DNA from 4 places in the Paenibacillus sp. RU5M genome. Region 2 is predicted to be linked to each of the others. Evidence: predicted binding sites of a transcription regulator. Region 2 holds the regulator's gene; each other region holds the start of a gene.
The links. The regulator Rex, encoded in region 2, represses fermentation and respiration genes when NADH is low (regulators of the CRP and FNR family bind a similar motif). The targets are predictions, from matches to a motif close to TTGTGAAATATTTCACAA.
Positions count from the first base shown of each region.

Region 1: the regulator Rex is predicted to act here: its motif matches at 1,289-1,306, upstream of adhE (bifunctional acetaldehyde-CoA/alcohol dehydrogenase).
Region 3: the regulator Rex is predicted to act here: its motif matches at 1,257-1,274, upstream of nadA (quinolinate synthase NadA).
Region 4: the regulator Rex is predicted to act here: its motif matches at 1,192-1,209, upstream of CRO25_RS15230 (formate/nitrite transporter family protein).

Region 1 covers NZ_OBQM01000001.1:222,169-224,378, reverse strand. Annotated here, with positions in the region: gene adhE (bifunctional acetaldehyde-CoA/alcohol dehydrogenase) at 1-1,208, opposite strand, end outside; gene CRO25_RS01135 (Crp/Fnr family transcriptional regulator) at 1,639-2,210, shown strand, end outside.
Region 2 covers NZ_OBQM01000001.1:452,494-454,703, reverse strand. Annotated here, with positions in the region: gene CRO25_RS02255 (amidohydrolase) at 1-761, opposite strand, end outside; gene CRO25_RS02250 (redox-sensing transcriptional repressor Rex) at 748-1,401, opposite strand; gene dinG (ATP-dependent DNA helicase DinG) at 1,628-2,210, opposite strand, start outside.
Region 3 covers NZ_OBQM01000020.1:18,562-20,771, forward strand. Annotated here, with positions in the region: gene nadB (L-aspartate oxidase) at 1-210, opposite strand, end outside; gene nadA (quinolinate synthase NadA) at 247-1,185, opposite strand; gene ftsH (ATP-dependent zinc metalloprotease FtsH) at 1,484-2,210, opposite strand, start outside.
Region 4 covers NZ_OBQM01000004.1:306,767-308,976, reverse strand. Annotated here, with positions in the region: gene CRO25_RS15230 (formate/nitrite transporter family protein) at 250-1,104, opposite strand; gene CRO25_RS15225 (FAD-dependent oxidoreductase) at 1,316-2,210, opposite strand, start outside.

The DNA of each region.
Region 1 (2,210 bases), 230 kb from region 2:
ATCCGTCCGGTTTGCAGGCGATCTGCGAATTTGCTAATGACTTCTTCGTTTGTCGAATGAATAACAGAGGAGTGACCCATGCCGCCAAAAGCAACCACTTCTGCTGCACGCTCAATCCCTTCAGCTGCCGTTTTCACTTTGTAACAAGCCAGTACCGGGCTTAGTTTTTCAGCAGACAACGGGAATTTTGTACCTACGCCTTCAATCTCGGCTACAAGAATTTTGGTGTTAGCAGGGACCTCGATGCCGCACATTTGCGCAATGCTGACTGCAGATTGACCAACAATCGCCGGGTTCACCGCACATTTCTCAGCATTAATCGCACCTGCGGTCAGTTTCGCTGCCTCATCCTTGTTGACGAAGTAACAGCCGTTCGCGATCATTTTCTTTTTCACCTGATCGAAGATCGGTTCTTCGATGATGACTGCTTGCTCGGAAGCACAAATCATACCGTTATCGAACGATTTGGACAAAATCAGATCCGTTACTGCTTGATTGATATCTGCGCTTTTCTCAATAAAGCAAGGTACGTTCCCTGGCCCTACGCCCAGTGCTGGTTTACCACAGCTGTATGCCGCCCGTACCATACCTGATCCACCTGTTGCCAGAATGAGCGCCACATCATTATGATTCATCAGTGCGTTTGTGCGATCCATGGAAGGATCATCAATCCACTGGATACAATCCGCTGGAGCACCATGCTTCACTGCAGCATCTAGCAGGATTTTGGCGGCTTCCCGGCTACAGTTCTGTGCAGATGGGTGGAAACCGAAGATGATCGGGTTACGCGTTTTGATGGAAATCAGTGCTTTGAACATCGTGGTGGATGTCGGATTCGTTACCGGGGTAATCCCCATGATGATGCCGACAGGCTCCGCAATTTTCTGGAAGCTTTCGTACTCGTTATCTTCGATAACCCCTACTGTTTTGTCATATTTTATGCTATGATACACATATTCTGTTGCAAATATATTTTTGGTGATTTTATCCTCATACACACCCCGACCTGTTTCTTCCACGGCCATTTTGGCGAGCATCATATGTTTGTCCAGACCTGCCAGCGCCATCGCTTGCACGATGCGGTCAATCTGTTTCTGATCCATGGACATGAATGCTGCATGTGCTTTATTCGCTTTGTCAATTAACGTTTGAATATACTGACCTGCTGTCGGTTCTTTTACTGGGGCGACTTCGTTCTTTACAGCCATCTCCCTCATCCTCCTAAAGGTTCGTATTGGTTTGTCTCTCTTCTTTACATTCACATCGTACCATGGGGAAAGAGTTAATTATGTGATTTTTTTCACAAAGTATAACAAATTTAATTTAAGTTTTTTAGTGTCTCTCACTTAGCCATTTACACTTCCTATTTAAACTATAGGGCTGTCAGATTCATCCTCTCCTTTCGAAAGTGAATTTAATCACAATGTTTGAAATTTCGCCATTTTTGCCCCCTTTCCACGCCCCTCAAACGGCAAGATAAGGTATATACTGAACTTAAAAATTGAACCACCGCAATTTGTACCGTCCTTCCCGGCCGAGAGATGACCCTGATCAGGACGGCAACGGTTTGCGGCGAACCACGGGGGCCAATCCAAGCTGCAGAAGGCCGTCCGATGGACACAAAGGGGAGATAGACTTATGAGAGAACAACTGAGTGTACTGGAAAAACGCGGAAATACCAACTGTTTCTCGGAAGCGAATTTCAACCATCTGCTCGTAACGATGAAGGACAGAACCTATCCGGAAGGAACCCATCTGTATTGGGAGGGAGATGTCTCTGACAAACTTTATTATATGAAACGAGGCCGTGCTCAGATCACCAAATCCACGGATGAAGGCAAGGAATTGATTATGTACATGTATCAAGCCGGTGATATGATTGGGCAGGCTGATCCGTTCTTCGGATCGAAACACAGCTTTTCGGCGGAAGTGCTGGAGGATAGTGAGATCGGCGTACTGGAGCATAAAGACCTGGAAATGCTGATCTGCCAACACTGTGACTTTGCGATCGACTTTATGAAATGGATGGGTATCCATCACCGGTTAACCCAAACCAAATTCCGTGATCTGATGTTATATGGCAAACCGGGCGCACTCTGCTCCACGCTGATTCGATTGTCCAATTCCTACGGCGAGCCCCATGGAGAGCATGTCATGATTCATAAAAAAATAACACACACGGATCTGTCCAATATGATTGGAGCGACCCG
Region 2 (2,210 bases):
ACCGCATGTGCAACCAGAGATGGACGGGAGAAAAATCCTAGCTTCTCCAGATGTGCGACCGGACGCAGTCCGTAATCAGCCACGTTCTGTTCCACTTCTCGAATCGTTTCAGACATATGCGTATGCAAAGGCAGATTCAGATCATGAGCAACCTGTACCAGCTTCTCTATGTAATCCGGAGGGCAAGTGTAAGGGGCGTGTGGAGAGATTACGGTTGTAATTCTTCCGTCTGCTTGTCCATTCCATTGACGGGCAAATGCTGCGGACTCTTCGAGCTTGCGAAGTTGTTCTTCTTCTGAGCAAAGTCCGATTACCCCACGTGCCAGAGCAGCCCGAACGCCAGATTGTTCCACCACTTTCGCAACCTGATCCATATGATCATACATATCTAGGAAAGCTGTTGTTCCACCCTTCAACATTTCAAGCACGGAAAGTGATGTGCCCCAATATACGTCTTCAGACGTCATTTTGGCTTCCATTGGCCACATTTTCTCCTGCAACCATACTTGTAACGCCAGATCGTCTCCATGGCCTCTGAGGAGCGACATGGCCGCGTGACCATGCGTATTGATCAGACCCGGCAAGAAGAACAGTCCTTTTCCGTCCACCTTTGTCAGGCTTTCGTCTCCTTCCGGCAATGTCTCACCAATATGCACAATCTTGTCATTCTCAACAACCATAAAACCTTGAACCACGTTCCAATTCGTACCTTCACTCACGGCAAATTTGCCGTTGTGAATTACCCATCTATTTGTCGTCATCTTCCTCGTCGTCCTTTCCATTCTCCAAGTAATAAGCCAGGCTAAGTAGATCCGTCGTAAAATCAGCATGATGAATGCGAATATGCGGCGGGGTCTTCAGGATCGTTGGCGCAAAGTTCAGAATCGCTTCAATTCCTGACTCAATCAGCTGATCTGCAACATTTTGGGCTTCCGTATCCGGAACCGTGATAATACCTATACGAATGTTATCTTTTTTGACCGAATCCGTTAATTCATTCATCGGTTGTACCGTCAAACTGTTGATTTGACTCCCAATTTTCGGACCGTAGGCATCAAATACAGCGACGATCTTCATGTTGTCTTTGAGATAGGCATTGTAATTGGACAAGGCATGTCCCAAATTACCTGCTCCGACAAGAGCTACATTGATCTGCTGGTCTATTTTTAAAATATGGCGGATTTTCTCAATGAGATATGAAACGTCATATCCAATCCCTTTACGACCAAAGTCACCAAAGTAAGCCAAGTCTTTACGAATCTGGGCAGGATTCAAATCCAGCCTCAGTCCAAGTTCTTGTGAAGAGACCGTATTGACTTCGCGCTGATGCAGTTCATTCAAATAACGCAAGTAAACAGGCAATCTACGCACCACGGCTTCCGAAATTTTATCTGATTTCATTCATTGCTCCCCCTTACCAAGGCCACGATAGATAGATGAAAAGATGAGCACCCTGTCTAAAACGATGCAAAATGATTACTGAATTAAACAGGATGCTCCTTGTTATATAATGGATAATTGCTTTAATCGCTTTACTCGCATATCCATGAAACGAATACATGATATTAATCAATTTTACCGCCAATCACTGGCGTCTTGCAATAATGGAAGCTACAGAGCGTATCTGTTATTGTTGCTCTTCGGTTGGTCTCTCGAGCCATTCCGAAATGCGTGGAACCATCTGCTCTGTAAGCATGTGCTCCATTTTGGGACCAGGTAATGAATATAAAAAGTACTTGCCATAATACGCTTCAATAACGCGTGTATCGTATACAATCACAATGCCTCTGTCTTTGCCTGTACGAACCAGTCTGCCAAATCCCTGTTTGAAACGGATGACGGCTTGTGGCACGGATAGCTTCATAAACGGGTTTTTCTTTTGCTGCTGCAAAAGCTCGCTCTTCGCTTCCACTAACGGATGATTCGGTGGCTGGAACGGCAGTCTGACAATTGCAAGGCAGGTCAGAGCCTCTCCCGGAATGTCCACGCCTTCCCAAAAGCTGCTTGTGCCAAGTAGCACCGTTGCTTTAGCATCTTGGAACCGACGTGTAAGCTTGGAACGGCTGCCGCTGTCCACCCCTTGCCCAAGCAAAGAGATATCGTTGCCTGACAAAGCCTCCTTAAGCGGGTCATAGACCTGTCGCAGCATGCGGTAGGAGGTGAATAACACCATCATGCGTCCACGAGTCGCAATAGCCGTTTCCGCGAGC
Region 3 (2,210 bases), on a different contig from region 2:
ATCCTCAGCAATAACCGCAGCGATTCCTCCCTGCGCATACCGGGTGTTACTTTCCAGTAACGACTTCTTCGTGATCATCAACACACTGCGTTGTTCACTCGCCTTGATCGCAGTAAACAAACCAGCAATGCCCGAACCAATAACCAGCACATCCGTCTCCACCATCGGCAGCGCGGACAGATCAAAATCCACTAAATATTGCGGTATCATGTTATTTCACCTGTCTTGGAGCAAGAGTAGCGCATGCTACTTCACCAGTAACATGCGCTCTAGTGATTCTCTGGCTTTGTCGGCAACCGCTGGCGGTACGTAAATTTGCGGCTTCATCGTTTCCAGACATTTAACCAGCTTTTTCAAGTTGTTGACCTTCATGTTCGGGCATACGAGGAACTTGGTAGCAAAGTGGAATTGTTTATCTGGGCTATCGAGACGCAGTTGGTATCCTGTACCATCCTCGGTACCTACGATAAATTCTTTAGCGGACGAATTCTTACAATATTCCAGAATGGCGGTTGTGCTACCTACGAAGTCACCCATCTCTACAACCTCAGGACGACATTCCGGGTGAACAACGAACTCGGCATTTGGATGCTTCGCTCTCATCTCAACCACGTCTTTGACCGTCAGCATATCATGGGTATTGCAGTAACCTTCCCAGATAATCATTTTCTTGTCTGTATGTTGTTGCACATAATGTCCCAGATTTTTATCCGGTACCCAGATGATTTCATCGGAATCAACAGATTGAATGACTCTGACAGCATTGGCCGATGTACAACAGATGTCGGTCTCTGCCTTGATCTCAGCTGAAGAATTGATGTACGTTACAACTTTGGCATTCGGGTGCTGTGCTTTCAATTTACGTAAGCCTTCAACGTTCACCATGTCTGCCATTGGGCAGCCTGCACGCTCGTCGGGGATGATAACCGTTTTGTTAGGGGCAAGAATTTTAGCGCTTTCACCCATAAAATGAACCCCGCAGAAAACGATAACATCCGCATCGGTTTGTGCCGCCTTCTGGGCCAGCAAAAACGAATCTCCCCGGAAATCAGCGACCTCCTGTACCTCGTCACGTTGATAATAATGGGCAAGAATAATGGCATTACGTTCCTTCTTCAACTCCATCAGCCGCTCGCGCAGCTCCCGGTTCATCTCAGCCTTGCGCTCTAAAGCCAGAGCTTCCACCTGTGATCCTCTCCTTATCGGGACAGCCTTATACGCTGTTTCATATGGCAAATCCAAGTCGTTATTTTCGCTTGAGAAACGAATCACAAGCGGTTTAACACCTAATGTACACAACGTTCACGACTCTGTCAATAAATGAAAACGCCCCAGAACAAGGGCATAACCGCCCATTTCCTACGTGGTTCGCCCTATAGCTCCCCGTTATCATTATCTATACAATTTAAAGGAATATATAAAAAAAGAGAGCCCGAAGGCTCTCTTTGTTCATCTGCCACTATAAACAGATGGTTGTTATAAATTAAGACGTTGGCTTCGTTCCACCATCATCCGGGTCATTGCTGTTTCCTTTGTCCAGATTCGGAGCTTCGTTAGGAATATCTCCGGCTGGTGGCTCAGGCGTTTCATCTTTGCCTTGGATACGGACGCGTACATCACCGATGTTGTCGATGATCGCCTCTCCGCTTTCGCTAGGCGTGCCTTCTCCATCATTGCTGTTCTCACTTTTTGGAGTCAGGGAACCTGTCTCGATCAATTCCTTGATCTGATCCATTTCCAATGTCTCCACTTCGAGCAATGTTTGTGCGATCAGATGCATCTCTTTCGAATGTTTTACGAGCAAGTCCTTACATTTCTCGTAACAATCGTTAATGAAGCGTTGCATTTCCTGATCAATCTCATATGCGATGGAATCCGAGTAATTCTGTTCATGACCAATATCACGGCCCAGGAATACCTGTCCCTGTGAACTTCCGAATTGCATAGGACCCAATTTCTCACTCATACCGTACTCCATAACCATACTTCGAACAATACCTGTCGCTTGCTGGAAGTCACTGTATGCGCCAGTACCAATTTCACCAATGAACAATTCTTCTGCAACACGGCCCCCAAGGAGTCCCGTTATTTTGTCCAACAGCTCCTGCTTGGTTACAAGCATACGATCTTCTTTTGGCAACATGATTACATATCCACCCGCGCGTCCACGCGGAATAATGGTAACTTTATGTACCATATCGGCATGTTCC
Region 4 (2,210 bases), on a different contig from region 2:
ATATCATGGACCACTCCCGAAATTCGCCATGAACAGGTTTCGTTCCCCCGAACCTTGTCATGGCGAATTTATTTTGCGTGGATATTTTTACATTAAAAAAAGCGATTCCTCTCCCGTCCATCACAGCAGACAGCCATGACTTGAACGAGATCAGAATCGCCTCTCCTGTTTACTTTGCACTCGTCTTTTCATTCGTTTTCGCACTTGTACCACGTTTACACCGCTACTCAATTACTCGGCAAAATGCCGCTACGCCTGCTTGCTCCACATCGGTCTGGCTTCCGTTTCCACAGGCTGGGCCGCCGCCATGGCCACCTCAGGCTTCACTTCCGGCTCATGCTTGCGCAGGTACACCATCCAGTAGGCAGCCGCGACAAACAGCGCCCCTCCCGTCAGGTTGCCAAGCCATACCGGAATGAAATTCATGATGTATTGCCCCCACGAATAATGTCCTTCAAAGATCGCCGCAGGAATCAGGAACATGTTGGCGACAACGTGCTGGAATCCAATAGCCACAAAGGCCATCGTTGGGAACCAAATGCCCAATACTTTTCCGCTCATCGTATCCGATGCATAAGACAGCCAAACCGCGAGTGCTACCAGCCAGTTACACCCGATCCCGGATATAAAAGCCTGAAGGAAGCTGTCGTCCAGCTTGTGTCCAGCCATATCCACTACTTTGGTCAAATAAGCCCCCTCTGCCGTCAGACCAAGCACATGCCCAAACGCATAGGCAACAAAGAGCGCTCCAAGGAAATTACCTATCGTTACTAAGGTGAGATTCTTCAACATGTTGCCTGCGGACAGTTTACGTGCAATCGTCGCGAGTGGGACGGCCATCATATTACCTGTCAGCAGTTCCCCACCGCCAATCAGCACCAATATCAAACCTACCGGGAAAACTGCTGCGCCAATCAGATTAACCAAGCTGCCCCACTCGGCCGGAGCAGAGGCAATGACCCGAATATCCAGCAGAAATCCGAGCGCAATAAAAGCGCCTGCCAGAAAACTGAGTATCAATACGGAGGACACCGGATTTTGGGCTTTCTTCATCCCCGTATGCGCCGTATATTGTGCAACCTCAAGAGGTGTTTTTGCTGGCATAACGATCCTCTCCTTCACAGTTCATGAACATCATAATTCAACCTGTTTTGTTGATATGTTTATTGTATCGCGAAGGTTTCAAGAGGTTTGTTACTTTTATCACAAAGTCTGAAAACTACATTTTAATATTTCTGTTGTGTATTGCTTGATATGTAGAAAAAACAAAAAAGAACTACCGCAGAATGACTGCGGCAGTTCTCAGCTATTTCGGTTATACCATCGCTGGTGTTTTTACTTCTACTGGTGGCAACGCCTGAAGACCAGCCGAGTTCAGGAAGTTCCATGGTTTGTTGTAATGTGGTTGGAAGAAGAAGTCGATGAAGGCCAGCTCATCTACCGTCATGTTGTTCTGGATGCAGACAGAGATCGTATTGATCGACTGTGTCAGATCAGCTTGTGACATGACCTGCGCACCAACAATGCGGCGCGTAGCCTGTTCATAGATTACTTTGAGCAGCAGCTTCTCTGCCGTTGGCATGAACTCTGGACGGTAAGCATCTTCAAGCGTTACAGCTTCAACCACCAGACCCTCATCCGCAGCAGATGCTTCCGTCAAGCCTGTGCCTGCAATATTTTGTTCATAAATTTTAATACCTGATGTGCCTTGTGTACCCATGTACCGTGTCGTAGGACGAACCAGGTTCCGTGCTACGAGTGTACCCATCCGCACCGCATTAGTTGCCAGTGGAATGTAAGCTGCCTTGCCGGTTGGGTTGTAATGAATTGCACAGCTGTCTCCAGCAGCGAAGACGTCTTTTTGACTGGTTTGCATATATTTATCCACGATGATTGCGCCGTTAGGCAGCATATCCACTTGGCCTTTGAGCAGCTCGGTATTTGGACGGAAACCAATGCACAGAATAACGAGGTCTGTTTCGAACTCTCCTTTGGATGTAATGACCTTGTTCACTTTGCCATTCTCTCCGGTAAATTTCTGTACAGTTTGGCCCAGTGCCAGCTTGATGCCGTGTCCAGTCAACGTTTCTTCAATGGCATCCGTGAACTCGGGATCGAGATATTTGTTCAAAATCCGGTCCACACTATCGATCAGTGTAACTTCCTTGCCGTTCATTTGGAAAGCCTCCACCAGCTCGATGCCGATATAT